3 regions of the Streptomyces sp. NPDC006385 genome follow, and region 2 is predicted to be linked to each of the others. Evidence: riboswitches for the same ligand, from Rfam matches in the RefSeq annotation. Region 2 holds a riboswitch; each other region holds the start of a gene.
The links. Region 2 has a riboswitch for cyclic di-AMP ahead of ABZ078_RS20540 (C40 family peptidase). Riboswitches for the same ligand answer to the same signal wherever they lie in the genome.
Positions count from the first base shown of each region.

Region 1 (10,253 bases), on a different contig from region 2:
CGGCTTCCGATGCCGCCTCGGCGCACTACGCGTCGTACGGCGCCCAGGAGGCCCACTACGGTGACGCCACCACGTACGCCGCCTACGACGCCACCGCATTCGACGCCGCCGGCCACACCACCACGACGTTCGACGCCGACCCCCTGTTCGGCAGCCTCCCGGGCGAGAACACGGGCGCGTACGACGCCACGCAGTGGTCCACGGGCAGCCAGCAGACCCTGAACTACGACGCCTACGCGGCCCAGCACCACGCCGCCTACGACACCGGCGCGTACGACACCACGGCGTGGACGACCGGCCAGCAGCAGTTGTCGTTCGTCCCGCAGCAGGCCACCGGTCACGACGCCTCCGGCCAGTGGGACGCGAGTGCCTGGGTCCAGCCCGACCAGTCCGGCACCCCGGCCGACCAGACCCAGCACTGGGAATGGGGCACGCAGACCTTCGAGACCGGGGCCTACGACGCCACGCAGTGGAACTCCGACGGCGGCACCGACAGCACCGCGCAGCCGACCGACGAGTACGAGCAGTCAGCAGAATCCTTCGACCAGCAGGCGACCGCTCACTTCGAGCAGATCGAGCAGGCCGTCCCCACCGGCTACGACGACCCCGCGCGGGACGACGCCGAGCTGACCGCCACCGGCCAACTCCCGGACGTGGCCCCGCTCCTCGACGACCAGGAGGAGTCCACCCCGGCCCCCTCCGGTCGCGCCGCCTCCCGCAGTGGGGCGCGCTCCCGTCGCCGTACGCCCCCCAAGCGCTCCGCGATGCTCACGATCGCCGTGCCCTCGGCGTGTGTGATGGGCGTCGCGGGCATCGCGGCCGCCTCGGTCGGCACCCTGACCGACGACCAGGACACGGTGACGACCGCTTCGGACGGCGAGGCCGTGAAGCCGTCCACCGCGAACAACAAGCTGGACGCCCAGCTTGAGATCCTCGCCGCCGGCGCCGACGACTTCGGCGACCGGGTCAGCCGTACGCAGGAGCGGATCGACCTCAAGGCCCAGCAGGAGGCCGAGAAGCGGAAGGCCGCCGAGGAGGCGGCCCGCAAGGAGCGGCTGCGCCCGAAGTTCGCCCTTCCGGTCGCGCAGCACGGGCTCAGCGCCTACTACGGCCAGTCCGGCATCAACTGGATGTCCCTGCACACCGGTATCGACTTCCCCGTCTCCTACGGCACGACCGTCATGGCCGCGACCGACGGCACCGTCCGCACGCAGTGGAACAGCGCCTACGGCAACATGATGATCGTGACCGCGAAGGACGGCACGGAGACGTGGTACTGCCACCTCTCCAGCTATCGCGTCGCCTCCGGTACGACGGTGAAGGCCGGCGACCCCATCGCGTACTCCGGCAATTCCGGCAACTCCACCGGCCCGCACCTGCACTTCGAGGTCCGGCCGGGAGGCGGCTCGGCCATAGACCCACTGTCCTGGCTGCGCAGCCACGGGGTCGACCCGACGTAGGAATGCCCGGCCTGCCCGACCTGGGCGACCTGGGCGACGCCACGCCTTCCCTGTGTGCCCCCGATTTTCAGCGTTCCCACTGTGCCCCCGCCTTTCCGCGGAGGCACAGGTGTCCGCGCTACAGCTTCTCCACCGGCGCGTACCGCAGCAGCAGCCGCTTCGGCTTGGCGTCCCCGAAGTCGACCGTCGCCTCGGCGTTCGCGCCCGTGCCCTTGACGGCCATCACGGTGCCGAGGCCGAACTGGTCGTGAGTGACCCGGTCGCCGACCGCCAGCTGGACCACCGGCTTCTCGGAGGTCCGCCGCGTGGCGAAGCCCGACGCGCCCGACGCCGAGGAGCGCGAGCGGGACGATGACAGCGAGGCCGCCACGCCGGCCGCGGGACCGGAGGACACCGGTGCGCTCGCCCCCGTCCGCTTCCAGTCCACATGCGTCGCCGGGATCTCCTCCAGGAAGCGGGAGGGCGGGTTGTACGACGGCTGCCCCCACGCGCTGCGCAGCGTCGAGCGCGTCAGATACAGCCGCTCACGCGCGCGCGTGATGCCGACGTAGGCAAGGCGCCGCTCCTCCTCCAGCTCCTTGGCCTGACCGAGGGCGCGCATGTGCGGGAAGACGCCGTCCTCCATGCCGGTGAGGAAGACGACCGGGAACTCCAGGCCCTTGGCGGTGTGCAGGGTCATCAGGGTGATGACGCCGGAGCCGTCCTCGTCCTCGTCGGGGATCTGGTCGGAGTCGGCGACCAGGGCGACCTGCTCCAGGAAGTCGGCCAGCGTACCGGCCTCGCCCTCGCCGCGCTCCTGCTCGAACTCCAGGGCGACGGCGGCGAGTTCCTGAAGGTTCTCGATACGGGTCTCGTCCTGCGGATCAGTGGACGCCTGCAACTCGGCGAGGTACCCGGTGCGTTCGAGGATCGCCTCCAGTACGGTCGCCGGTCCCGCGCCGGACTCGACGATCGTACGGAGCTCCTCCATCAGCGTGTTGAACCGCTTGACGGCGTTGGTCGACCGCGCGGCCATGCCGTACGCCTCGTCGACGCGCCGCAGCGCCTGCGGGAAGCTGATCTTCTCCCGCTGGGCGAGGGCGTCGATCATCGCCTCGGCGCGCTCGCCGATGCCCCGCTTGGGCACGTTCAGAATCCGCCGCAGTGGCACGGAGTCCTCGGGGTTGGCAAGGACCCGCAGGTAGGCCAGGACGTCCCGGACCTCCTTGCGCTCGTAGAAGCGGACACCGCCGACGACCTTGTACGGCAGGCCGACGCGGATGAAGACCTCTTCGAAGACACGGGACTGGGCGTTCGTCCGGTAGAAGACGGCGACATCGCCGGCCTTCGCCTCGCCCGCGTCCGTCAGTCGGTCTATCTCGTCGGCGACGAACTGCGCCTCGTCGTGCTCGGTGTCCGCGACATAGCCGGTGATGCGCGCGCCCGCGCCCGCGTTGGTCCACAGGTTCTTGGGGCGGCGGGACTCGTTGCGCTCGATGACCGCGTTGGCGGCGCTGAGGATCGTCTGCGTCGACCGGTAGTTCTGCTCCAGCAGGATCGTCGTGGCGTCCGGGTAGTCCTCCTCGAACTGGAGGATGTTGCGGATCGTCGCGCCGCGGAAGGCGTAGATCGACTGGTCGGCGTCACCGACCACGCACAGCTCGGCGGGCTCGATGTCGTACTCGCTGGGCGGCACGTCGACGGGGTGCTCGCGGGTGCCGACGAGCTCGCGGACCAGGGCGTACTGGGCGTGGTTGGTGTCCTGGTACTCGTCCACGAGGACGTGCCGGAAGCGACGGCGGTAGTGCTCGGCGACGTCCGGGAAGGCGCGCAGCAGATTGACCGTCGTCATGATCAGGTCGTCGAAGTCGAGGGCGTTCGCCTCGCGCAGCCGCGACTGGTACATCGCGTAGGCCTGGGCGAGGGTCTTCTCGAAGCCGTCGGTCGCCTGCGCGGCGAAGTCCTCCTCGTCGATCAGCTCGTTCTTGAGGTTGCTGATCTTGGCGCTGAAGGACTTGGGCGGGAACCGCTTGGGGTCGAGATCGAGATCCCGGCAGACGAGCGCCATCAGCCGCTTGCTGTCGGCGGCGTCGTAGATCGAGAAAGATGACGTGAACCCGAGCTTCTTGCTCTCTCTGCGCAGGATGCGCACGCACGCGCTGTGGAAGGTCATCACCCACATCGCGTTCGCGCGCGGCCCGACGAGCTGCTCGACGCGCTCCTTCATCTCGCCCGCGGCCTTGTTGGTGAAGGTGATCGCGAGGATCTGCCCCGGATGCACGTTCCGCTCGGCCAGCAGGTGGGCGATGCGGTGGGTGAGCACGCGTGTCTTGCCGGAGCCGGCGCCGGCCACGATGAGCAGCGGGGTGCCGGAGTGGACGACGGCGGCACGCTGGTTGTCGTTCAGCCCCTCCAGCAGCGCGGCCGCGTCGAGCGCAGGGCGCGGGGCGCCGTCGCGGTAGTAGGCGTCCCGGTCCGGCGGCACGTCGAACTTCCCGCCGAACAGATCGTCCGGAACCGGCTCCGGAGCGTGATCGTCCTCGGGCGGCGGCGGGGGTTCCTCCTCGTGGGCCCGTGGGGCCTGGAGGTCCGCCAGGAAGCTGTCGTCAAAGAGGCTGCTCATCGCTCTCCGAGTCTAGGGCGCCCCACTGACAGCCCGCCGCCGCCCCGAGAACATCGCCCGATTCGACACCCGGAACCCGCCGAACCTGCCACCCCAACCCGCCCTCACCTTCCGGAACCACCCGCCCACAATCCGTGACCGCCCCCCGCCCCCCACCCCGGCCGGCGGCGCCGCTCCACGCATCACTGGCCACCCCGAGCGCAGGTCACCCCAAGCCCACGAGTGACGATCACACGATCGAGCTACCCCGCCCACGAGACGACCGAAAGCCGCCACCGGGGGACGACATGCACCAGCACCCCTCATATCCACACAAGTGGCGACACACCCCGCCCGATCGACCACGGTCGGCGACCACCTGACCCGAGGTCACGAAAATGTATCGGGCATATCGAACATCAACCTTCACAGGCGCCACACGAGTTGGCTACCGTGCCCGACAGGCCGTACGACCCCCTCCGGCGAACGTCGCCGATTCGCGCGGCCTCCGTCGAGTCCGGCACGCCGCCGCGCAGCCGGAGCCGGGGACCCACCCAACTTGGGGTGAATCGGCCCGATCCCGCTCGGGACAGGCCGTAGGGCAACCCTTCCGAACCACCCGCCCGAACCCGACAGCTAACTCGGTAGGCGGAACGTGGAAGGAGTCGCCTCCCTTGGCGTCGCACCGCAAGTCGCGTCCCGCTGGTACGCGCGTAGCAGGCATACGGACCCCCGCCCTCGCCACGGCGGCCCTCACCTCCGTGGCGCTGCTCTCCCAGTCGGCCGACGCGAGCCCCTCGACGGACGACAAGCCGAGCCTCGAAGAGATCGAGAAGAAGGTCGACGACCTCTACCGCCAGGCGGAGTCGGCGACCGAGAAGTACAACGCGGCCAAGGAGAAGACCGCGAAGCAGCGCAAGCGCGTCGACACCCTCCTCGACGACGTCGCCAAGCGCACCCAGCGGCTCAACGAGGCGCGGGAGAAAATGGGCCGCAACGCCGCCGCCCAGTACCGCACGGGAGCCGCCGCCCCCGACACGGCGACCTTCCTGCTGGCGGACACCCCGCAGGACTACTTCGACCAGACCCAGCTCATGGACCGCCTGACCGGTCGTCAGAAGGAAACGGTCGACGAGTACTTCACCCAGCAGTCCGCGACGATGAAGAAGCGCCAGGAGGCCGGCCAGAGCCTCGAGACGCTCACCGAGTCGCAGAACGACCTGCGAACGGCCAAGGCCACCGTCCAGAAGAAGCTCTCCGACGCCCGCGACCTGCTCTCGAAGCTGACGGCGCGGGAGAAGGAACGCCTCGCCGCGATCGAGAAGCGCAAGCAGGAGGAGGCGGCACGCAAGGCGGCGGAGCTGGCGCGGCAACAGGCGGAGGCCGAGCGTCAGCGCCAGGAGGCCGCCCAGCGGCAGGAGAGCGGCGGGTCGTCGTCCGAATCGAGCGCCTCGGACTCGTCCGTGCCGGACTCCTCGTACGCCACCAAGGCCGAGAAGACCCTGGCCTTCGCCCGCGCCCAGATAGGCAAGCCGTACGTCTGGGGCGCCACCGGCCCCGACTCCTACGACTGCTCCGGCCTCACCCAGGCCGCCTGGAAGGCCGCCGGCGTGGACATCCCCCGCGTCACCTACGACCAGGTCGACGCCGGCACGACGGTCTCCCTCTCCAACGCCCAGCCCGGCGACCTGGTCTTCTTCTACGACGATGTCACCCACGTGGGCATCTACATCGGCAACGGCATGATGATCCACGCCCCGAAGCCCGGCGCCTACGTCCGCGAGGAGTCGGTCTACTACGACGGCGAGTCGTCGATCCACAGCGTGGTCCGCCCGGCCTGACACACGCACGCGCGCGTGCCGTCGTCATCGAGCACGCGCGCGTGAGGCGTCCACCGCCGGAGCGCGGTACGGCCTACGCCGAGGTCACGTCCACAGCACAGCGATGAAGACGTTCGCCATGGTCAGCAGCCCCACCAGTCCGAACAGGCTCTTGTCCGCCTTGTCCTCGTCCCGCTTCACATAGACGAGTCCGAGGATCACGATCAGCAGCGCCAGCTTCACGCCGATCTTGATGTTGTCGACGGACTGGTCGTCCGCCTGGTTGAGGCCGACGAGGATCACCCCGGTGACCAGCATGGTCAGCGCGCCGTGCAGCATCGCGGGGACGAACCGGGCGGTGCCCTGGCCCATCGCCTTCATCTGGGTGAGGAAACCACCGAGCAGCGCGGCGATGCCGATGATGTGCAGGCCGACGAAGAGATGGATGAGTACGTCCATGGAGCCGGAGCCTAATCAGCGCCGCGCGACCATCCGACACCGCCCCACTCCCCTCACTCACCGTCACCGCGCCACCTTCCTTCCCTCACCGCGACACTCAGTGATCTTGCATATATGCACCCCATAGCACCCCACCACTCCCACGGCTCCCGAAACCGCCACATCGGTCAGCACTCCGCGTGAACCCGCCGTCCTCGCCCAGGGATCACGGTCACTTACGGTCACCCCCGGTCCGCTCCCGGCACTTCCGCACAACGCGTCACCGACCCGTCACAGCAAGGTTTAGCGTCCTCCACCAGGTGACCGGCTCCCCACCGCCGCCCGGGCCAGGGGCGGCAGTCGGACACCACCGCCGAGAAAGGTCCGGCGGCGGCCCGCTCCCCCTGTGTGAGCCGCCGCCGGACGCGTGACCCGCCCCCGGGCGGTCGTACGTCCGCTCTCCCAGGCGCTCATACGCCCGCCGCTTCCCCCAGGGGCGTCATACGTCCGCTGCCCTGGCGGACGTACGGGACGAGGCGGTCGTACGAAAGGACGTGCAGTCCCCATGGCAGCGCACCGAAAACCCCGTCAACGCTCGGTCGGCGGCAACACGGCCCGCACGGCATGGACCATCGCCCTGGCGGGCGCGGCGACGGCGACGGGGTTCGACGGGACCGGACACGCCGAGCCGCGGCTGACACCGGCGCAGGTCAAGGCGAAGGTGGACAAGCTGTACCAGGAGGCGGAGGTCGCCACCGAGAAGTACAACGGCGCGAAGGAGCAGGCGGACGGGGCCGAGCGGCGGATCAGGACGCTGCAGGACGAGGCCGCCCGCAGGACGGCGAAGCTCAACTCGGCCCGGGACGCGCTGGGTTCGATGGCCGCGGCCCAGTACCGCGACGGCGGCTTGGACCCGGCCCTCCAGCTCGCGCTCTCCGACGACCCCGACCGCTACCTCGACGGGGCGGAGTTCGCCGAACGCGCCGGCAACCGGCAGGCGGCCTCCGTCGCGAGCGTCCGCAAGCAGCTACGGGAGATCGAGCAACTGCGTGGGGCGGCACGCGTCGAACTGTCCTCCCTCAAGTCCCGCCAGGCCGAACTGCGACGGCACAAGAACACGATCACCGGCAAGCTGGACGCGGCCCGGAACCTGCTCGCCCGACTGACCGCCGAGGAACGCGACCGCCTGCGCAGCAGCGGCGGCACGGACCGCGCCGCCCGCTCCTCCACCGGCGGTCGCGACGCCCTGACGCCCCCCGGTTCCGCCACGGCGCAGGCCCCCAACTCCCGCGCCGCGGCCGCTATTTCGTACGCCTACTCCAAGCTGGGGAGCCCCTATGTCTGGGGCGCGACCGGCCCGGACGCCTTCGACTGCTCCGGCCTCACCCAGGCCGCCTACCGCTCAGCGGGCCTCTCCCTGCCCCGAACGACCTACACCCAGATCGACGCCGGCCGCCGCGTCTCCCGCTCCGAACTGCTCCCGGGCGACCTGGTGTTCTTCTACTCCAGCATCAGCCACGTCGGCCTCTACATCGGCAACGGCCAGATGATCCACGCCCCGAACCCCTCGGCACCGGTCCGGGTCGCCCCGCTCGACGAGATGCCGTTCGCGGGGGCCACGCGGGTGGTGTGAGCGGGCCGGGCAGGGCCCTGGGGGGCCGTGGGGGCGGGGTTCAGACCAGGCGCCGTGCCGTCGCCCACCTGGTCAGCTCGTGCCGGTTGGACAGCTGGAGCTTTCTCAGGACCGCCGAGACATGGGACTCGACCGTCTTCACCGAGATGAAGAGTTGCTTGGCGATCTCCTTGTAGGCGTAGCCACGGGCGATCAACCGCAGCACCTCACGCTCGCGCTGGGTGAGGCGGTCGAGGTCCTCGTCGACCGGCGGAGCGTCGGTGGAGGCGAAGGCGTCCAGCACGAAGCCGGCGAGACGCGGCGAGAACACCGCGTCGCCGTCCTGGACACGGAAGACGGAGTCGACCAGGTCCGTGCCCGTGATCGTCTTCGTGACGTAGCCACGCGCGCCTCCCCGGATCACCCCGATCACATCCTCCGCCGCGTCCGAGACGGACAGCGCGAGGAAGCGGACGGGCCGCTCGGTGTCCGCCATCAACGCGGCGCACCGGCGCAGGACTTCGACCCCGCCGCCACCGGGCAGGTGCACGTCGAGGAGGACGACCTCGGGCCGGGTCGCGGTGATGACCGTGACCGCCTGGTCGACGTCCGCGGCCTCGCCGACGACCTCGACGCCGGTCTGCTCGGTCCGGCCGATCTCGGCCTGGACTCCCGTACGGAACATGCGGTGGTCGTCGACGAGGACCACGCGCACATGCCGCTCGGCCGCGCCCCCGTCGGTCGGCTCCACCGGCTCGTTCGCCTCGGTCGGCTCGCTCATGACGTCTTCTCCGCCCTCTCCATCTCCAGCTCGACCTCCGTGCCGCCACCGGGTACCGCCCGGAGCCGGGCCGTACCGCCGTTGCGCTCCATGCGGCCGATGATCGATTCTCTGACGCCCATGCGGTCGGCGGGTATCGAGTCGAGGTCGAAGCCCGGACCACGGTCCCGGACGGACACGAAGACGGTCTTCCCCTCCACCTCGGCGTAGACCTGCACGGCGCCGCCCTCGCCACCGTACTTGGCGGCGTTCACCATCGCCTCGCGCGCGGCCTGCATCTGTGCGCCGATCTTCTCGTCGAGCGGGCAGTCGCCGACGACCACGACCTCTATGGGGACGCCGTGCTTGTCCTCGATCTCGGCGGCGTTGCGCCGGACCGCGTCGGCGAGGTCGGCGGGCTCGTCGGCCTCGTCCTTGCCGGTGCCCTCGGGTTTGTAGAGCCAGGTGCGCAGGTCGCGCTCCTGGGCGCGGGCGAGACGGCGGACCTCGCCCGCGTTCTCCGCGTTGCGCTGGATCAGGGTCAGGGTGTGCAGCACCGAGTCATGGACGTGCGCGGCGACCTCGGCGCGCTCCTGGGCGCGGATGCGCATCAGGCGCTCCTCGGAGAGGTCCTGGGTCATCCGGACCAGGTACGGGCCCGCGAGAAGCGTTATGCCGACGAGGACCGCCAGGGCCGCCTGCAGGACGGAGCCGAGGTGGGCGGCGGAGCCCTGCAGGACGAAGATGCCGGAGACGCCGGCCGTGACCAGGACGACGCCGGCCGCGGCGCGCAGCAGGGTGAGGGTGCGCCGGTGCCGGCCGACCTCCATCCAGCGGGCCCGGCGGGCGTTGTCCGCCTGGCGCCAGACCAGGGCGACGCCCGCGCCGACGAGCACGGCGGGCAGGAGGTATGCCTTGGCGCCGTTGCCCAGGTCCACGCTGCCGACGAAGATCATCGCCACGACGACCATGAGGAGCAGCGCGACGATCTGCCCCTTGTCCGGTTTGCGGGCGACGAGTCTGCGGCGGCCGTCGGCCGCGGTCTCGGTGGCGAAGGGGGACGGCTTCTGCGCGTCGACACCGCCGACGCCGAGCGGCACGAAGAACCAGAACGCGGCATACAGCAGCGCGCCGAGGCCGTCCGCCATGAACAGGCCGACGAACACCAGCCGCACCCAGATGACGGGCAGGCCGAGATGTCCGGCGAGCCCCCGCGCCACGCCCCCGAGCCAGCGTCCGTCGCTGCTGCGGTAGAGCTTGCGCGGCGGCCGCGGTTCGACGAGTGGCGCTGCTGCGGCTTCCGGCATGCCATCGATGTTCACACGCCCGGCCGGCCGGGGCATCAGGGTCGGCCCCCGAGACTCCCCTGATCTTCGAAACCCGCCGCCTCGCACACTTCCCCCGCACCCGCCTCAGGGCGATATCAGGGTCCGACCAGGGTCGTTCCGACTCCCATCCCGCCGACCCGCCCGTCACCATGGACCCATGACTGATCACCAGCACGCCGCGGACTCCGTGCCCGAGCCGGACGCCGTGCCCCCCGCGGGCACCCGGCCCGACGCGGCGTCCGCGCGCGCCGCGG
Region 1 is NZ_JBEXQG010000021.1:45,421-55,673, forward strand. Features, by position in the region: gene ABZ078_RS18580 (M23 family metallopeptidase) at 1-1,460, shown strand, start outside; gene pcrA (DNA helicase PcrA) at 1,579-4,062, opposite strand; cyclic di-AMP (ydaO/yuaA leader) riboswitch at 4,555-4,708, shown strand; gene ABZ078_RS18590 (NlpC/P60 family protein) at 4,716-5,882, shown strand; gene ABZ078_RS18595 (hypothetical protein) at 5,967-6,320, opposite strand; gene ABZ078_RS18600 (NlpC/P60 family protein) at 6,865-7,932, shown strand; gene ABZ078_RS18605 (response regulator transcription factor) at 7,973-8,692, opposite strand; gene ABZ078_RS18610 (PspC domain-containing protein) at 8,689-10,014, opposite strand; gene ABZ078_RS18615 (PspC domain-containing protein) at 10,157-10,253, shown strand, end outside.
Region 1: it holds a riboswitch for cyclic di-AMP, as region 2 does, so the genes downstream of both, ABZ078_RS18590 (NlpC/P60 family protein) here and ABZ078_RS20540 (C40 family peptidase) in region 2, are expected to answer to the same signal.

Region 2 (8,713 bases):
CATGTATCTGGAGCACAAGGGCCCCGATCAGGACATCTCGCTGTACATCAACTCGCCCGGCGGCTCGTTCAGCGCCATGTCGGCGATCTACGACACGATGCGGTTCGTCGCCTGTGACGTGGAGACGATCTGCCTGGGCCAGGCCGGTTCGGCGAGCGCCGTGCTGCTGGCCGCGGGCACACCGGGGAAGCGCTTCGCGCTGCCCGGGGCCCGGGTGGTGATCCATCAGCCGGCGCTGCCGGAGCCGGTGCAGGGCCAGGCGAGCGATCTGGCCATCCAGGCCGACGAACTGACGCGTATTCGGACCCGCCTGGAGGAGATGCTCGCCGAGCACACCGGGCGCAGCCGCGAGCAGGTGGCCTCCGACATCGAGCGGGACAAGATCCTCGACGCCCAGGAGGCGCTGGAGTACGGGCTGGTCGACCGGATCATCCCCAGCCGCAAGGCCACCCTCGCCCCGCCCACGGGGAGGTGACCGGTCGGTGCTCCCACCCGAGTTGCCGCCCCTGCCCGCGCTGACGCGCGCGGAGGGGGAGTTGATCGACCGTTACCTCGATGTGGTCGACCTGCTGGGCCGGATCAACCCGGCCCAGTACGGCGACACCTACCGCGGACTGCGCGCCGCCCAGGCGCTGGTGGCCAAGGCGGCCGCGCTGCGGGACGCGCTGGCGCTGATGCACCAGCGGGGTGAGACGGAGCTGCACGCGCCCACGCTGGCGCGCGCGCTGCGCGTGCTGGACGGGGAACGCCGCACGGCTCGCGTCACGGTGCCGCCGCGCTCCGACAGTTGACGACCCGTCCAGACCGATCCGGACGTCTCGGCCCTCTGACGAGCCGTCCGGATCCGCACTGAAACGGACCAAACGATGTACCCCCCATCGGTGTATCTATGTCTCCGTTTGCGCGCCCCTCCAAGTTGCGCAACGGCCGTCGACACTAAGTGGAATTGAGCGCTCCGCCGCTGGTCCGAGGCTCCTCGGACATCTGGACACCCGCCCGGACACGAGGGTGTCCACCCGAACGGGTGAGTGGTGAGCAACGCCACAAATACCCGGTTCCGTTGGGCTTTTCGTTCATCCGTGCGTCAAGATCCCTGTCTGACGACAAGCCCCCGCCACAGCGGCGGGGCGATCCGAGCGGACGCCGAGTCCTGCCGCCGCCCGGATGACCGGTCGACGGAGTGGATCGGCAGGAGTGGAGGACCCGAGCAAGACGGGTCGCCGGAGCGGACGTTCGTTCGAGCCGAGCAACCCTTGGGGTGAAGCCGCGGCAACGCGGCCGGGCAACTTCGCCAGCCCGAATCCGACAGGTCATCCTTCACAGGCGGCTGACGAAGGGTTGCGCATGACAGCGCTCAATCGTGTCCCGTCGCTCATGGCCCGGGCCGGTACGGCCTCGGCTCTCACCCTCGCCGCGGTGGGCGGCACCGTCGTCGCCCCCGGCTTCGCCTCCGAGGCGGAAGCCGCGACGCCGGCGACGAAGGCCCTCCAGATCGCGGCCTCCAAGAAGGGCTCCCCGTACAAGTGGGGTGCCACCGGGCCGCACAGGTTCGACTGCTCCGGGCTCACGCTGTACTCGTACAAGAAGGCGGGCAAGAAGCTGCCCCGTACGGCGGCCCAGCAGTACAACAAGACCCGCCACATCTCCGCGCAGAACCGCAAGGCCGGAGACCTGGTGTTCTTCCACTCGGGGTCGAACGTTTACCACGTCGGCATCTACGCCGGGAAGGGAAAGATCTGGCACTCCCCGAAGAGCGGGGATGTCGTCAGGCTGCAGAAGATCTGGACCAGGAGCGTCTGGTACGGCCGGGTCAAGTGACCTTCCCGGGGGCGGTGAGGGCGTCCTGACGCGCCGTCACCGCCCCTGGGGCCTCACAGGGCCGACAGCGGCCCCACGAGGAGCGCCAGGCCGAAGACCGTCAGTGCGGCGCCTGTGCCGACCGTGACCGCCCGGGCGGCGCGCGGCCTGCGCAGCCATCTGCCGAGCCGGTCCACCAGCAGGACGACGACCTGGAACCACACCAGCGCGATCGCGAGCACGATCAGGGCGAGCAGCAGGGTCCTGGGCAGCGCCGGAGCGCCCGCGGGCACGAACTGCGGGAGCACGCTGAGGAAGGTGAGGGACGCCTTCGGGTTGAGGGCGTTGGTCACGAAGCCCTGCCGCAGTGGTCGCGCGGTGGAATCCTCGCGCGGGTCGGCCACGTCGGTGTGCGGCTGCCGCAGCGTCCGGAGACCCAGGTACAGCACATAGCCGCCGCCCACCACCTGCAGCGCCCGCAACAGCGCCGGCACGGCGGCCAGGACCGCGGCGACTCCCACCACCGCCAGCGTCACATGGACCAGCAGCCCGGCCCCGATCCCGAGCGCACAGGCGACGCCGGCCCGGCGGGAGACGAGGGCGTTGCGTACGACGACGGTGAAGTCCGCCCCGGGCATGGCGACCAGGCCGGCGGAGACCCCGGTGAAGGCGAGGAGCTGAGCGTCCATGCCGCCAGCGTGCCGTGCGGGGGCCTTCAGTAGGTATGTCGAATATCCTGGGAAGCCCTAAAGCATTCCTTAAGGCAGACAGGGGCCCGCATGTACGACCCGACCCGCCTCGCCGCCTTGGTGGCCGTAGCGGAGGCGGGTTCGATCACCCGGGCCGCCGAACGGCTCGGCTACACCACGCCCGCGCTCTCCCAGCAGCTCGCCAAGCTGGAGCGCGAGGCGGGCACCGCTCTGCTCGTACGGCATCATCGCGGGGCGCGGCTCACGGGTGCGGGAGAGCTCCTGGTGGCGCGGGCCCGGCGGGTGCTCGACGAGCTGGAGCGGGCACGGCACGAACTGGCCCGGCTGACCGGCCTGTCGGGCGGGACCCTCCGGCTGGGCACGTTCCAGACCGCCGGCATCCATCTTCTGCCCCCGGTGCTCAGCGCCTTCCGCCGCGCGCATCCGGACGTGGAACTGACCGTCACCGACTACGAACCGTCGGCCGGTGTCACCGCGGTGGCCGCCGGTGAGGTCGATCTGGCGCTGACCCACGCCTATGAACCGGGCGCCCCGGTCCCGCTGCCGTCCTCCGTCGGCGTCGAGCCGATCCTCGAAGAGGAGCTGGTCCTGGTGTCCGCTCCGGGCCACGCCCTCACCAGCGGGACCGCCCGGCTGCCGCTGGCCGAGCTCGCCGGTCAGCCACTGATCAGCATGGCGCCGGACGCTCCGGCCCGGCGGGGCGTCGAGGCGGTGCTGGCCCGGGCCGGTGCCGCGCCCTCGGTGCTGGTACCGACGCCGGGGTACCTGCTGGTGTGCGCGCTGGCCAGTGCCGGGCTCGGGGTGGCGGTCGTACCGGAGATGGTGGCGCGGACGTCGGTCACTCCGGTCGGGGTGCGCGCGCTGGAAGGCGGAGAGCTGCGCCGTACGATCTCGGTCGCCTTCCGCGGGGACGAGGCGGCGCCGGCCGCGGATGCCTTCCGGGCGCTGCTGCGCGGCACGTTCGGGCGCGCCCGACAGCCGCGGCAGCCCTGAGGGTCACGGCTCCTGCTGTCCCACCGCCGGCACCCGCGCCGCGGGTACGGTCCACGGCAGCTCGATGGAGACCGTCTTGCCGCCCTCGCGGGTGGGCCGCACTCTGAGCTTGCCGCCGCACTCCGCGGTCAGCCAGCGGATGATGACCAGACCGCGGCCGTTGTCCTGCTGGACGGCGGCCGGCAGCCGTTTGGGGAAGCGGGGGTGGCTGTCGGTCACGCCGATGCGCAGGTGTTCGTCACGGTCGAGCTCGATGTCCACCGTGAAGGTGGGTGACTGTCCGAGGGTGTGCTGTACGGCGTTGGTGGTGAGTTCGGAGACGATCAGCCGGATGGTGTCGGCCGCTTCCGTGTCCGGTGGCAGGCCCCACTCCGCGAGGGTGGTGACCACGTACGTCCGGGCCGCGGAGACCGAGGCGGGATCGCTCGGCAGAGTGACGGATGCTTCCAGGTGATCTGCCATGGCGACGTCGTCCCTTTCCGACGGGACCGCAGTCCGACACGGAGCGGATGGTTCGAGTACGGTCCCGGACTGGTGCTTCGTCGCCAGACTGCCATTACCGCGCCCGTCAGGGGCGGCGATCCACCAAGATATGCATATATCTGTCGCTCGAAGCGGTGAACTCTGCGACGGCAGAGCGTATTTGGGCGGCTCGGTTGGAGTAAGGAGTTGCCCATGCAGCACGGTCCCGCGGTGCGCCGCCGGAAACTGGGCGCAGAACTGCGTGCGTTGCGTACCGGGGCAGGACTCACCAGTGGTGAGGCGGCCCGGCTGGTGGGCTGGCACCAGTCCAAGGTGAGCCGGATCGAGACCGGCTCCAGCGGGGTGAAACCGGCCGATGTGCGGTTACTGCTGGACGCGTACGGCGTACGGGACACCCAACTGCGCGAGTTGCTGCTGGTGTTGGCGGGCTCTGACGAGAGTGGCGGCCGGCATCACTGGTGGCACGCGTACCGCGGAGTGCTGCCGCCGACGTATCGGGACTTCATCAGCCTGGAGTCCCAGGCGAGCGCGATGCGCACGCTGGAGACCTCCGTGGTGCCCGGGCTGCTCCAGACGCCGGAGTACGCCCGGGCGGTGACCCGGGCCGCGGTGAGCGGAGTCGCCGACGAGGCCGACGCCGCCGACGAACGCCTGGACGCGCTGGTGGCGGTCCGCCTGGCCAGGCAGGACGTGCTGCACGCCGATCCGCCGTTGCGGCTGAGCGCGGTGCTCGACGAGGCGGTGCTGCGCCGGGAGATCGGCGGGCCCGAGGTGATGGCGCGGCAGCTGGGGCGGCTGAGGGAGGCGGCGCGGCTGCCGCACGTCAGGTTGCAGGTGCTGCCGTTCGCGGCCGGGGAACATATCGGCATCACCGGGCCTTTCGTTATCTTCTCATTTCCGCGCACTTCTGATCTGGATGTGGTTGTTCTCGACCACTTGACGAGTAGCCTCTATCTCGAACGGAAAGAAGACCTCCGGGCTTACGCGGAGGCCTTCAACGCCCTTCGGATCCACGCCCTTTCGCCCGAGGAATCGTTGGATTACATCGCCGCGCTGGGTGGCGGCGCGTAAGGAGGCACCATGACCGCACTGCCTCGGAACGTATCTTCCAGTACCGATCTGCTCGGTGTTCGATGGCTGCGCAGCAGCTACAGCACGGGAGCCAACAACTGCGTCGAGACGGCGCGGACGCGCTCCGGTCCCTGGACCGGGCTGCTCGCCGTGCGCGACTCCAAGGATCCGGCCGGACCCGCGCTGCTCTTCTCCCCCGAGAGCTGGGCGGGTTTCACGGCCGCGTTCCAGTCCTGACACCTTCCGACCGAATCTGACCGACCTGGCGCACGGCCGTGTCACGCCGACTCATGGTCGTGTCTCGCTGATCACCTGTACAGCGCGTTCGATCTGCCCCTCGGAGAGGTCCGCGCGAGCGGTGAGCCTCAGCCGTGAGATGCCGTCGGGAACGGAAGGAGGACGGAAGCAGCCCACGGCGAGTCCCGCCGCACGGCAGTCGGCCGCCCACGCGACGGCCTCCTCCGGGGACGGCGCGCGCACGGAGACGACCGCGGCGTCCGGACGTACGGCTTCCAGACCCGCGGTCGTCAGCCGGGTGTGCAGGTCGCCCGCCACCGTGCGGGCCCGCGCGGCACGCTCCGGCTCACGGCGCAGCAGTCTCAGTGCCGCGAGGGCCGCGCCCGCCGCCGCGGGGGCGAGGCCCGTGTCGAAGATGAACGTCCGGGCCGCGTTGACCAGGTGGTCGATGACCCGGGCGGGGCCGAGCACGGCACCGCCCTGGCTGCCGAGCGACTTGGACAGCGTGACCGTCACGACGACGTCGGCGGCGCCCGCGAGTCCCGCCGCGTGCGGGGCGCCGCGGCCGCCGTCGCCGAGCACGCCGAGGCCGTGCGCGTCGTCGACGACCAGCCCGGCGTCGTGTTCCCGGCACGCGTCGGCGAGCCCGTCCAGCGGGGCGGCGTCGCCGTCGACCGAGAAGACGGTGTCGGACACGACGACCCCGGGGCCGTCGTGCGTCCGCAGCGCCTTGCGCACCGCGTCCGGCTCGGCGTGTGCGACGACCTGGGTCGCGCCGCGGGCCAGTCGGCAGCCGTCGATCAGCGAGGCGTGGTTGCCCGCGTCGGAGACGATCAGGGAGCCGTGCGGGGCCAGCGCGGTGACCGCGGCGAGGTTGGCCGCGTAGCCGGAGGAGAAGACCAGCGCCGCCTCGGAGCCGCAGAAGTCGGCCAGCTCGCGTTCCAGCTCGGCGTGCAGCTCCGTCGTGCCGGTGACGAGCCGGGAACCGGTCGCGCCGCCGCCCCACGTCCGCGCCGCCCGCGCCGCGCCCTCGACGACCTCGGGGTGGTGGGCCAGGCCCAGGTAGTCGTTGCTCGCGAGGTCGAGCAGCGGGGAGTCGGCGGGGCGGGGGCGCAACGTCCGTACGAGTCCGGCGCGGCGGCGCAGCTCCGCCTGCTCGTCGATCCAGCCGAACGCCATGGGTCCTCCGGGGCTTTTGTAGGTAGCGGACAGACACTAGCGGCAGGACCGGTGACCCATGGTGTGGCAATACCCACACCTCGAACGGCGTGTGTTGTGTGATCCCTACCTTGGCCCGAAGCGGTTCCGTAGGACAGGATCAGTCCCCATGGACCTGCTGAACACGCTGGTGGACAAGGGGCTTCGGCGCGAGCTGCCGACCCGCGAGGAAGCGCTGGCCGTCCTCGCCACTTCCGACGACGACCTGCTCGATGTGGTGGCCGCGGCCGGAAAGGTGCGCCGCCACTGGTTCGGCCGACGGGTGAAGCTCAACTATCTCGTCAACCTCAAGTCGGGCCTGTGCCCGGAGGACTGCTCCTACTGCTCCCAGCGGCTCGGCTCCACCGCCGGCATCCTCAAGTACACCTGGCTCAAGCCGGATCAGGCCTCCGAGGCAGCGGCCGCCGGATTGGCGGGAGGTGCCAAGCGGGTCTGCCTGGTGGCGTCCGGGCGCGGTCCGACCGACCGTGACGTGGACCGGGTCTCCGAGACCATCAAGGCGATCAAGGACCAGAACGAGGGCGTCGAGGTGTGCGCCTGTCTCGGTCTGCTCTCCGACGGTCAGGCGGAGCGGCTGCGCGAGGCGGGCGCGGACGCGTACAACCACAACCTCAACACGTCGGAGTCCACCTACGGGGACATCACCACCACGCACACCTACGCCGACCGCGTCGACACCGTGCGGAAGGCGCACGCGGCGGGCCTGTCCGCCTGCTCCGGCCTGATCGCCGGCATGGGCGAGAGCGACGAGGACCTGGTCGACGTCGTCTACTCGCTGCGCGAGCTGGACCCGGACTCGGTACCGGTCAACTTCCTGATCCCGTTCGAGGGCACCCCGCTGGGCAAGGAGTGGAACCTCACCCCGCAGCGCTGCCTGCGGATCCTGGCGATGGTGCGCTTCGTGTGCCCGGACGTCGAGGTGCGGATCGCGGGTGGCCGCGAGGTCCATCTGCGCACGATGCAGCCGCTCGCCCTGCACCTGGCCAACTCGATCTTCCTCGGTGACTACCTCACCAGCGAGGGCCAGGCGGGCAAGGCCGACCTGGAGATGATCGCGGACGCCGGGTTCGAGGTGGAGGGCACCGACCAGGTGACGCTGCCTGAACACCGGGCGACGGCCGGGGCCGGGTGCGGCTCGCACGCGAGCGCGGGCTGCGGGTCCCAGGAGAGCGCCGGGTGCGGATCGCAGGACAGCGCCGGGTGTGGGTCGCACGAGGGGGGTGGGGTGTGCGGTACGGCCGCTGCCGCGCCGGCCGGTGAGCCGCGCACCGACCTGGTCGCCGTACGCCGCCGGGGCGCCGGAACGGACCTCGCGCCCAATGCCTGACCCGCACCCCATGCCCGACCTGACCGTGCCCGAACTGCTCGACCTCGACCGACGGCACGTCTGGCATCCGTACGGCCCCATGCCCGGCCGCGTCGAGCCACTCGTCGTGGGGTCGGCGAGCGGCGTGCGGCTCAGGCTCGCGGACGGCTCGGGCGAGCTGGTCGACGGCATGTCGTCCTGGTGGTCGGCGATCCACGGCTACAACCACCCGGTGCTCAACGAGGCCGCGCGCGAGCAGCTGTCGCGCATGAGCCATGTGATGTTCGGCGGGCTCACGCACGAGCCCGCCGTACGCCTGGCGAAGCTCCTTGTCGACATGTCACCCGACGGCCTGGAGCATGTCTTCCTCGCCGACTCCGGATCGGTGTCGGTGGAGGTCGCGGTCAAGATGTGCCTGCAGTACTGGCGTTCGCTGGGCCGTCCCGGCAAGCAGCGGCTGCTGACCTGGCGCGGCGGCTACCACGGCGACACCTGGCAGCCGATGTCGGTGTGCGACCCCGAGGGCGGGATGCACGAGCTGTGGACCGGGGTGCTCCAGCGCCAGGTGTTCGCGGACCCGCCGCCGGCGGAGTACGAGGAGTCGTACGCGGACCGTCTGCGCTCCCTGATCGAGCGGCACGCGCACGAACTGGCCGCCGTGATCGTCGAGCCGGTCGTGCAGGGCGCGGGCGGGATGCGGTTCCACTCCCCCGCGTATCTGCGGGTGCTGCGGGAGGCGTGCGACGCGCACGACGTACTGCTGGTGTTCGACGAGATCGCGACCGGGTTCGGGCGCACGGGCGCGCTGTTCGCGGCGGACCACGCGGCGGTGACGCCGGACGTGATGTGCCTGGGCAAGGCGCTGACCGGCGGCTACATGACGATGGCGGCGACCCTG
Region 2 is NZ_JBEXQG010000024.1:108,847-117,559, forward strand. Features, by position in the region: gene ABZ078_RS20530 (ATP-dependent Clp protease proteolytic subunit) at 1-475, shown strand, start outside; gene ABZ078_RS20535 (hypothetical protein) at 483-791, shown strand; cyclic di-AMP (ydaO/yuaA leader) riboswitch at 1,132-1,341, shown strand; gene ABZ078_RS20540 (C40 family peptidase) at 1,345-1,818, shown strand; gene ABZ078_RS20545 (LysE family translocator) at 1,872-2,486, opposite strand; gene ABZ078_RS20550 (LysR family transcriptional regulator) at 2,577-3,500, shown strand; gene ABZ078_RS20555 (ATP-binding protein) at 3,504-3,962, opposite strand; gene ABZ078_RS20560 (helix-turn-helix transcriptional regulator) at 4,176-5,054, shown strand; gene ABZ078_RS20565 (DUF397 domain-containing protein) at 5,064-5,291, shown strand; gene ABZ078_RS20570 (8-amino-7-oxononanoate synthase) at 5,343-6,470, opposite strand; gene bioB (biotin synthase BioB) at 6,619-7,836, shown strand; gene ABZ078_RS20580 (adenosylmethionine--8-amino-7-oxononanoate transaminase) at 7,847-8,713, shown strand, end outside.

Region 3 (10,253 bases), on a different contig from region 2:
TGTAGCGCAGGCCGGACGAACCCTTGTGGTTGAAGGAGTCCGCGATGTGCACGTGCTGGAGCTTGTCACCGGCGTAGCGCATCATCGCCGCGATGTCCGCGCCGACCTGCGCGGGGCCGGACAGGTGGAAGGTGTGCGGAGCGCAGTAGAGGTAGTTCACCCAGGGCTTGTTGATCGCACGGACCAGGTCGACCGCGGGGGTGTTCTCCTCGCAGAAGTCGTCCGGGTGCGCCTCCAGGTTCAGAGCGATGCCTTCGCGCTCGAACACCGGAAGCAGTTCCTCCATCGAGCGCCAGAACGCCGCCTCGCTCTCGGCGGCGCGCTCGGGGCGGCCGTTGAACTCCGAGTTCATCAGCGTGCATTCGAGGTCGACGGTGATCTCGATCATCCGCTTCCAGTAGCGGACGGCGGCCTGCCGCTCGGTCTCGTCGGGGGAGGACCACTTGTACAGCGGCAGCACCGAGGAGAGCTGGACGCCGTGCGTGCGCAGGGCGTTCTTCAGCTCCGCGATCCGCTCGTCGTCGGCACGCGGGTGCAGGAAGAACGGCATGAAGTCGTCGCGGGGCGACAACTCGATGTACTCGTAGCCGAGTTCGGCGACCGTGCGCACCATCTCGTCGATGGGCAGCGAGCGGAGCATGTAGGGGTCGAGCGCGATCTTCACGCGGCACCTCCGTAGAAGGCGGGGCGGGGCTTGAGGTCGGTGGCGACGACGCGGCCCGACTCCAGGGCCTCGACGGTCGCTGCGGTGATGACGGTGGCGGCGTAGCCGTCCCAGGCCGAGGGCCCGGTCGGCTCGCTGCCGGCGGCGAGGCCCGCGATCCACTCGCGGAACTCGGTGTCGAAGGCGTCCCGGAAGCGGCCCACCCAGTCCGTGAGGACCTCCGTGCTGTGCTGTCCGGCGGTGCGGACGCCGACCGCGGCGGGGTCGGGCAGCCGGACGAGGCCCTCCTCGCCGACCGCCTCGCACTGGATGTCGTAGCCGTACTGGCAGTTGACGAAGACCTCCAGGTCGATCCGGACCCCCTTGGCGGTCTCGAACAGCATGATCTGGGGGTCCTTCAGGTGCGCGAACCGCTTGCTCGTGGCGCGCGGGGTGACCACCTGGGTGGAGACGATCTCGTCGTCGAGCAGCCAGCGCAGCACGTCCACCTCGTGCACGGCCGTGTCCAGGGCGGCCATGCCGGAGACGTACGACTCCGGGACGGTGGGGTTGCGGTGGGCGCAGTGCACGATCAGCGGCTCGCCGATCCGGCCGGAGTCGATGACCTGCTTCATCTGCCGGTATCCGGCGTCGTAGCGGCGCATGAAGCCGACCTGGACCAGGCGGCGGCCGTGCGCCGTCTCGGCCTCGACGATCTTCAGGCAGTCCTCGGCGGTGGTGGCCAGGGGCTTCTCGCAGAACACCGGCTTACCCGCGGCTATCGCGTTCAGCACGTGTTCGGCGTGGGTGGGGCCCCAGGACGTCACGAGGACGGCGTCGACGTCGTCCGCCGCGACCACGGCCGCGCCGTCGGGCAGCACACGCGCGCCGACCGGTGCCGCGGCCTCCTCGGCGCGGGCGGCGTCGATGTCGGTCACCGCGGTCACACGGGCACCCGTGACGGTCTCGGTGAGGCGCCGGATGTGTTCCTTGCCGATCCAGCCGGCGCCGATGACGCCTACACGTACGGTCATTGTTCCTTTTCCTTCGGACGGTGGGTCAGGAGAAGCGAGCCCGGAGTTCGGCTTCGAGGGTTTCGAGCGAGCGGCCCTTCGTCTCGGGGACGTAGAGCTTGACGAAGGTGAGCGAGAAGATGCCCGCCACCACGAACAGGAAGAACGTGTTGGAGATCCCGATGCCGGAGACCAGCGACGGGAAGACCAGCCCGATCACGAAGTTGGTCAGCCACAGCACCACGGCCGCGACGCCCATGCCGAAACCGCGCATCCGCGTCGGGAAGATCTCCGACAGCATCAGCCAGGTCACCGGCGAGATCGCGCCCTGCTGGAAGGCGAGGAAGGTGACGGTCATGGCGAGCACGGCGTAGGCACGGCCGTCACCGGCCGGCAGCGCCAGCGAGAAGACGCCGATCAGCAGCAGGGCCGCGGTCGTGCCCATCTGACCGACCATCAGCATGGGTCGGCGGGCGACACGGCCGAGCAGCCAGATGCCGACGAAGGTGGCCAGCACGGAGATGACACCGTTGGCGATGTTGGCCGTGAGCGCGCTGTCGGAGGCGAAGCCGGCGTCCGTGAGGATCTCGGTGCCGTAGTACATGATCGTGTTGACGCCGGTGATCTGCTGCACGATGGCGATGCCGAAGCCGACGAACATGAGCTTGCGCAGCCAGGGCGTGGCCTTCATGTCCTGCCAGCCGCCGAGCCGCTCCTGGTCCTCCTTGACGGCGAGCGCGGAGACCTCCGCGAGCTCGGCCTCGGCGCGCTGCCGCGAGCGCACCTGCCGGAGCACCTCCAGGGCCTCGCTGAAACGCGTCTTGGAGGCGAGCCAGCGCGGACTCTCCGGCATGACCAGCATGCCGAACCACAGCACCACGGCCGGGAGGGTGGCGATCACCAGCATCCAGCGCCACACCCCGCCGGACTCCCCGCCCACCCGGGCGATGATCGCGTTGGAGGTGAACGCCAGCAACTGACCGCTGACGATCATGAGTTCGTTACGGGTGACCAGTGCGCCGCGCCGCTCGGCGGGCGAGACCTCCGCGAGGTAGACCGGCACCGTCACCGAGGCGCCGCCCACCGCGAGGCCGAGCACGAACCGCGCCACCACCATGACGGCGGTGGTCGGCGCGAGCGTGCAGCCGAGCGCGCCGACGAAGAACAGCACCGCGAGGATGAGGATCGTACGGCGCCGTCCGCGCGCGTCCGACATCCGGCCGCCGGCCACCGCGCCCAGCGCGGCACCGAGCAGGAGCGAACTGGTGACCATGCCCTCGGTGACCGGGGTGAGCCCCAGGTCCTCCGTCATGTAGGGCAGGGCGCCGTTGATCACGCCGGTGTCGTAGCCGAACAGCAGTCCGCCGAAGGTGGCGATGACCGTGATCAGCCGCAGCCTGCGGGTCACCGCCGGCGGGGCGTCGTCCGTGACGGTGGCGGGGGGCTGCGCCGTGTTGTCCCTGACGTCCATGGGCCGCCTCCTTATCGGTCGAGAACCGTGAGCTTCGGGCGCCGGGTGCCCGTCAGGCCGCAGCCGGCCAGGTGCTCACGGGTGCTGACGGCGATCGGGAGCGGCACCTCGGGGGCGCACGGGTACAGGTCCTGCTCGACGATGACGAACAACTCGGCGTCGAGCTTCGCGAGTTCGGCGACCACGTCGGCGGGCTTGGGCACACCGGCGGGCGGCGAGACGCACACGCCGCGCTTGACGGCCTCGCCGAAGGAGAGGTTCTCGGTGTGGACCTGGGCGAGGATCTCGGGGTCCATCTGCTTGATGTGGACGTAACCGACGCGCTCGCCGAAGCGGCGGATCAGGTCGAGGTTGTCGCCGCCGCCGTAGGCGACGTGCCCGGTGTCCAGGCAGAGGTTGGTGTAGCGCGCGTCGGACTCGTTGAGCAGCCGCTCGATCTCCGGCTGGGTCTGGATGTGGCTGTCGGCGTGCGGGTGGATGACCAGGCGTACGTCGTACTCGTCGAGCAGCAGCTTGCCCAGCCGGTCGGCGGCCTTGCCGAAGCCCGCCCACTGCTCGGCGGTCAGCTCGGGCGCCTCGGTGAACGCGCCGGTCTTCTCGTCCCGGTACATGGGCGGGATGAGGACGAGGTGGTGGGCGCCCGCCGCGGCGGTCAGCGTGGCGACCTGCCGGACGTGGGCGAGCATCTCGTCCCAGGCATCGGGACGGTGCAGCGCGCCGAAGGCGGTGCCGCCGGAGACCTTGAGGCCGCGTACGGCGAGCTCCTCGGCGAGGACGGCCGGGTCGGTGGGGAGGTAGCCGTACGGGCCCAGCTCCAGCCACTCGTATCCCGCCGCGGCGAGTTCGTCGAGGAAGCGGGTGTGCGGGACCTGGTGCTCGTCCTCGGGGAACCAGACGCCCCAGGAGTCGGGGGCCGAGCCCAGGCACAGGTTGCCCGCGGTGGTGCGGAGCGAGGTTGGCGCCGTTGCCATGACGTGTCCTTCGGGGAGGGGACGGAAGTCAGTGGACGAATGTTCTTCCGCGCTCTACTAGAGCGCTCTAGTCCGAGTACGATGACCCTGGTCCAAATGTCATGTCAATAGCTTGTTGCCGGGAGATTTCGAGGCGCCGTCAAGGTGAGCGGCGTCGAAGGGTGGGTGCACAGGTGGACGAACCGAGCAGGCAGCGGCCCACGATGGCGGATGTCGCCGCGAAGGCGGGCGTCTCCCGGGCGCTCGTCTCGATCGTCTTCCGCAACCAGCCAGGAGCGGGCCAGGAGACCCGCGAGCGGATCCTGCGGGTCGCCGACGAGATCGGCTACCGGCCCGACAGCGCGGCCCGGCTGCTCGCACGCGGCCGCAGCCGCACGCTCGGCGTGATGTTCACCGTCCACCAGACCTTCCACACGGACCTGATCGCCGCCATCTACCCCGAGGCCGAGCGGCTCGGCTACGACGTCCTGCTCTCCGCCGCCGCCCACGGCCGCAGCGAGGAGAAGGCGATAGAGGCGCTGCTCGGCCACCGCTGCGAGGCGGTCATCCTGCTCGGCCCCGACGCCGAACCCGCCTACCTCGACGAACTCGGACACCGCACCGTCACCGTCTCGGTCAGCCGCCGTGTGCCGCACGCGCGCGTGGACTTCGTGCACAGCGCCGAGGGCAAGGGCGTACGGCAGGCCATGGACCACCTCGTGGAACTGGGCCACCGCCGGATCGTGCACATCGACGGCGGGCGCGGCCCCGGCTCCGCCGAGCGGCGCCGCGCCTACCGGGCCGCCATGCGCAGGCACGGTCTGGAGTCCGAGGCGCGAGTGATCCCCGGCGCCCACACCGAGGAGTCCGGCATCGAGACGGGCCATCTGCTCGTGGCGGAGCGCGACCGGGGGCTGCCGCTGCCCACCGCGGTCCTCGCGGGCAACGACCGTTGCGCGATGGGCCTGCTGATGACCCTGACGCGTGCGCGGATCGAGGTCCCGCGGGACATGTCCGTCATCGGCTACGACGACAGCCACCTGTCCCACCTGATGCCGATCGGTCTGACGACGGTCCGTCAGGACTCCGTGCTGATGGCCGAGAACGCGGTGCGGTTCGCCGTGGAGCGGCTGGAGGACCGGCAACTGGAGCCGCGCGAGGCGGTACTGGACCCGAAGCTCGTCGTCCGGGGCACGAGCGGGCCGGCCCCGCGGGAGCCGGCCTGAGAGTCGCGGTGGCGAGGCCGGCCGTGCCCCGTCGCGGTCACGGCCGGCCTCGCCTGTCCTTGGGGTTACCGCGTTCCCTTCGCGGCGAACTCGGCGACCGCGTCGACGTTCTCCTTGGTGATGAAGGCGGGTCCGGTGAGGACCGGGGCGGTGCCGCCGCCGCTGAAGTTGCCGTTGGTCTTGTACAGCCACAGCGAGTCGACGGCCAGGTAGCCCTGGAGGTAGGGCTGCTGGTCGACGGCGAACTCGACCTTGCCGTCCTGGACGGCGGTGACCAGTTCCTTGTTGAGGTCGAAGGTGGCGACCTTGGCCTTGGCGCCGGCGTCGGCCACCGACTGCACGGCCGTCAGGGCGAAGGGGGCGCCGAGGGTGACGACCTGGTCGATGCTGGAGTCCTGCTGGAGCTTGGCCGTGATCGTCGACTTCACGGACGGCATGTCGGTGCCGTTGACGTAGACGATGTCGGTCTTGCCCTTGAAGCCCTTCTTCAGGCCGGCGCAGCGGGACTCCAGGGCGACCTGTCCCTGCTCCTGGATGACGCACAGGGCGTGCTTGGCGCCGCTCTCGTTGAGGCGTTCACCGAAGGCCTGACCGGCGATGTTCTCGTCCTGCCCGAAGTACTCGAGCATGCCGAGCTCTTTCCAGTTGTCCAGGCCGGAGTTGAAGCCGACCACGGGGATGCCGGCGGACGTCGCCTTGGCCACGACGGCCTTCATGGCGCTGGGCTTGGCGGCGGTGAGGGCGATGCCGTCGACCTTCTGGTCGATCGCGTTCTGGACGAGGTTGGCCTGCGTCCCGGCGCTGGGGTCGCTGGAGTAGACGAGCTTGATGTTGTCCTTGGCGGCGGCGGCCTCGGCACCCTTGCGGATCAGGTCCCAGAAGGTGTCGCCGGGGGCGGCGTGGGTGATCATGGCCACGGTCATCCGGGGCGTGGTGGCCTTGCCCGCCGAGGCCTCGGCAGCGCCTTCCTCGGACTTCTTGCCGCCGGAGCCGCTGGAGCATCCGGTGGCGAGCAGGGCGCCCGCCACGACGGCGGCGGCCACGGCGGCGGCTCTGTGATGACTGCGCATGTCCCATGCACCTCACTGTGCTGATCAGGGCGGGTTCTCAGGTGGGGGGAGGTCACGGGTCTACCGCCCGCTGGATACGGCTGGAGCGCTTCACTAGCGCGCTCTAGTGGCAGGTACTATGCGGCGGTCCGGAGGCGATGTCAATGGGCTTGTCAGGACGTATCGACAAATCCAAGGTGGGAGAGTGCGCGCGGCGCGGCGCCGCTGGGCCGTGCGGCTCGGGGAGCGCCGGGCGGGCGGGCGAGGAGTCACCGGGCGCGAAACAGGACCACCCCGCCCTGTGAGGGCGGGGTGGGGACGGAGTAGGAGCGGCCGAGGGCGGCCGGATCAGGCGGGTCGTATCACGCTGTGGATCGCCGACTCACCTGCGTAGTGCATCGACTCCTCGCGTATGACCGCTCCGGGGCCGGGGGCGTGGATCATCATGCCGTTTCCGGAGCAGATGCCGACGTGACCGGCGTGGAAGAGGACCAGGTCGCCGGGTTCGGCGGAGGTGACGGCAATTCCGCGGCCGGCGGTCGCCTGCTCCTGCGGGGTGCGGGGGAGCGTGATCCCGGCGGCCTTCCAAGCGGCCTGGGTGAGGCCGGCGCCGTCGTACGCGTCCGGGCCGGTCGTGCCCCAGACACAGGGCTTGCCGAGCTGGGCGCGGGCGAAGTCCAGGGCCCGCACGGCTCGCGTGTCCTGGGGTGCGGCCGCTGGGGCGGGGCTGCTCGGGGCCAGGGCGGGCGGGCTGGGAGTGGTGACAGCGGGGGCGGGGGTGGGGGTGGGAGCGGGGGCGGGGGCTCCGAGGGGCAGGCTCGCCGTGCTGGACCACGCCGTCGTGTCGGCGGGGGCCGCGGCGAGGCCGTCGGCCGACCGCAGGTCCTGGAGGACCTGCCACTGTGTGCCGGTCGCGGACTGGGGTGGGGCTGGGGTGGCGGGCCAGGGGGCGGGGGCGGCCGGGGTTTGTGTGGTGCTCCGGGTGTCTGCGGCTGGGGTGGGCGTGGTGCTCCAGGTGTCGGCGGGTAGGGCCGGTGTGGTGCTCCGGGTGTCGGTGCCCGGGGTGGGTGTGGTGCTCCACGTGTCGGTGGCCGGGGTGGGTGTGGTGCCCCAGGAGTCGGCGGGTAGGGCCGGTGTGGTGCTCCAGGTGTCGGTGGCCGGGGTTTGTGTCGTGGTCCCGGTGTCGGCGACGGGCCGGGCTGGTGTGGGGTTCCACGTGTCGGTGGCCGGGGTGGGTGTAGTGCCCCAGGTGTCGGCGGGTAAGGCCGGTGTGGTGCCCCAGGTGTCGGTGGTCGGGGCCGGTGTGGTGCTCCAGGTGGCGGTGGCCGGGGTTTGTGTCGTGGTCCCGGTGTCGGCCGGCAAGGCCGGTGGGGTGCTCCAGGTGTCCGTGGCCGGCGGCGTCGCCGGCTGGGGCGCGATCGCCGTTGGTGGTGTGTTCTGCTGCTCGATGTACGCCGACAGCAGTGCGCGGGCCCGGTCGATCTTGCGCTGGTTCTGCTCCTTGGTCGCCTTCAGCGCGGACCGCTGCCGCGACTCGGCCGTCATCTCGGCCGCCGGTTCGGCGGGCGGCGCGGCCGGGGCGGGCAGGGCAAGGGCGGTCTGCGTGGCCTGGTCAGCCGGAGTGTGCGATGTCTCCGGAGGGGCCGGCAGGGCGGCGATGGGGCCGGCCGTCAGTTCCGCGACGGCAGCCGATCCGGTGGCCGGAGCGGACGTCAGCTCGGCTGCCGGCGCGGCGGGCGGCTCCAGGGCGGGGCGGCCGGACGAGGCCCGCCCGAGGTCGGTGAGGTCCGCCACCGCACGCTCGGCGGGGCGCGCGGACCGTGTCCCGCCGGGCCGCTCCGGCTTGTCGCTCGGCAGCGTCGCCGGAACCGTCGGACCCAGCTTCGAGCGGGCGGCGTCGAACCACTGCCGGGCGACCCTGTCGAGCGCGGAGTCGCCGCGCCTGGTGTCGCCGCGCCTGGTGTCGTCGTTCCCGGCAGGCGCGTCCGGCCCGCGTCCGGCGTCGGTCGGCCGGTCGGCACGCCCTCGTGATCCCGCCGACGCCGCGCGGGTGGCGTTGAAGGTGCCCGTGTCGGACTCGGCCTGGTCGTAGAGGGAGCTGACCTTTCGGCTGACCTCCTCGCGGCTCGGTGTCTCGTCCCCGAGGGAGGGGGCGGCGTTGGCCGTCTGGGCGAGCAGGGCCACAGAGGTGAGGGCCGCCGACGCGAGTGCGGAATTGCGCATGCCGGGCAGGCTGAGAGCCCCCGGACGCGCCGTGCGTTCCGGCGCCATGGGCGACGTACTCCTTCCGTGCTCCGCCTACCGGGTTAGCTGACGGGTTCGGGCGGTCGTTTCCGGAAGGTGTGCCCTACGGCCCTTGCCCCGAAGGGCAGTTGGGCCGATTCACCCCAAGTTCGGTTGGGTCCCCGGCTCCCGTGACCCCTGCGGGCGCACCGGACTCGGCGGAGGGCGCACGTCCCGACGGGGTTCGCCAGAGATCGTCGTGCGGCCTGAGCCGTAACCTAACGAACTTGTGTGCCCCGCGTGAAGATTGACGTGTGAAATGTCCGATACGTTTCTGTGACCTTCGACGCTCGCGGCGCGGAGACCACCGAATTCACTTCGCACCGCGTTGATTCCGCCACGCCTCGTAGTGGTCCAGCAGGGTCTGCTCGATCGGACGGTAGGTGATGCCCAGTTCGGTCACGCTGCGGCTGTTGTCCACCCGGAACCGGATGCCGAGGTGCTTGCGGATGTAGTCCTGGGTCAGTCCGAAGGCGGGGCCCAGGATCCTTACCGGCCAGTGCGGGAGCGCGGTGCGCGGGAGGCGGAGGTCGCGGGGGTACCGGGTCCGGATGATGCGGGACATCTCGTGGAAGGACGTCATGGTGCGATCGGCGACGATGTAACGCCCTTTCGCGTCCGGGTTCTCCGCCGCCGCCACGTGCGCTTCGGCCACCTCGCGCACGTCCGCCGTGGTGAAACTGAAGTCCGGTGCGCCGTAGAAGAAGTAGCCCTTGAACAGCTCCTCCAGCAGGAACAGGCTGCCGGACCGGGAGGTGGGGGTGAGTGAAGGGCCCAGGATCAGGCCGGGGTTGACGGAGACCATGCGCCAGCGGTCCTGGGCGGCCTCCGCCTGCCAGGCCGCGCGTTCCGCGACGGTCTTCGCGTAGTGGTACGGGTTGTTCTCGACCGTGCTGGTGGTGTTGAAGTACCGCTCCGACAGCACTGCGTCGGTCATGTGCAGGACATCGGCGTAGTCGCCGAAGATCGCGCCGACGGTGGAGGTGAACACCAGCCTCTCGACCGTGGGCGACCGCTCGATGCTCGCCAGTACGTTGCGCGTGCCGAGCAGGGCCGGGTCCACCATGTCCCGCCGGCCGTCCTTGATCCGCTCCGGCATGAGGAACGGTGACGCCACATGGAACACGACCCGGCAGCCGCTCATCGCCGCGTCGAAGGAGCCCTCGGTCAGCAAGTCCGCCTCGAAGAGGGACAGTCGGCCGGGAAACGCCTCCTGCATCTCCCGCAACGGGCGCGCCTTCGCCGCGTCGGCGCTGCTGCGCACGGTGGTGTGGACCTCGTACCCCCGCTCCAGGAGCCGCCTGACCAGATGACTGCCGACGAAACCGCTGCCACCGGTCACCAGCACGGCCGTCGACCCGTGTGCGCCCACGCTCACACCCCTTGTCCCCACGGAAGTCGGGCGATCACGCTAGCGGCGTTCGCGGCGCGGTGCCATGTGTCCGGCGGTTCGTGGAGCCGACGCCGGCCGGCCGAGGCGACCGGCGTCGCGCACGGGGCCGCGCCTCGCGCCGGCCATGTCACCAGTGGCGGAGCCGAAGCTCGTACTCCGGGTCGATCCGCCGCATGGAGCCGGTGTCGTCACGGGAGCGCGGGCCCGAGTCGAGGTACAGGCGGT
Region 3 is NZ_JBEXQG010000022.1:4,245-14,497, reverse strand. Features, by position in the region: gene ABZ078_RS18980 (sugar phosphate isomerase/epimerase) at 1-664, opposite strand, end outside; gene ABZ078_RS18975 (Gfo/Idh/MocA family oxidoreductase) at 661-1,677, opposite strand; gene ABZ078_RS18970 (sugar porter family MFS transporter) at 1,703-3,127, opposite strand; gene ABZ078_RS18965 (TIM barrel protein) at 3,139-4,098, opposite strand; gene ABZ078_RS18960 (LacI family DNA-binding transcriptional regulator) at 4,302-5,303, shown strand; gene ABZ078_RS18955 (sugar ABC transporter substrate-binding protein) at 5,369-6,373, opposite strand; gene ABZ078_RS18950 (NlpC/P60 family protein) at 6,701-8,575, opposite strand; cyclic di-AMP (ydaO/yuaA leader) riboswitch at 8,632-8,806, opposite strand; gene ABZ078_RS18945 (NAD-dependent epimerase/dehydratase family protein) at 8,949-10,013, opposite strand; partial or broken gene ABZ078_RS18940 (glucarate dehydratase) at 10,156-10,253, opposite strand, start outside.
Region 3: it holds a riboswitch for cyclic di-AMP, as region 2 does, so the genes downstream of both, ABZ078_RS18950 (NlpC/P60 family protein) here and ABZ078_RS20540 (C40 family peptidase) in region 2, are expected to answer to the same signal.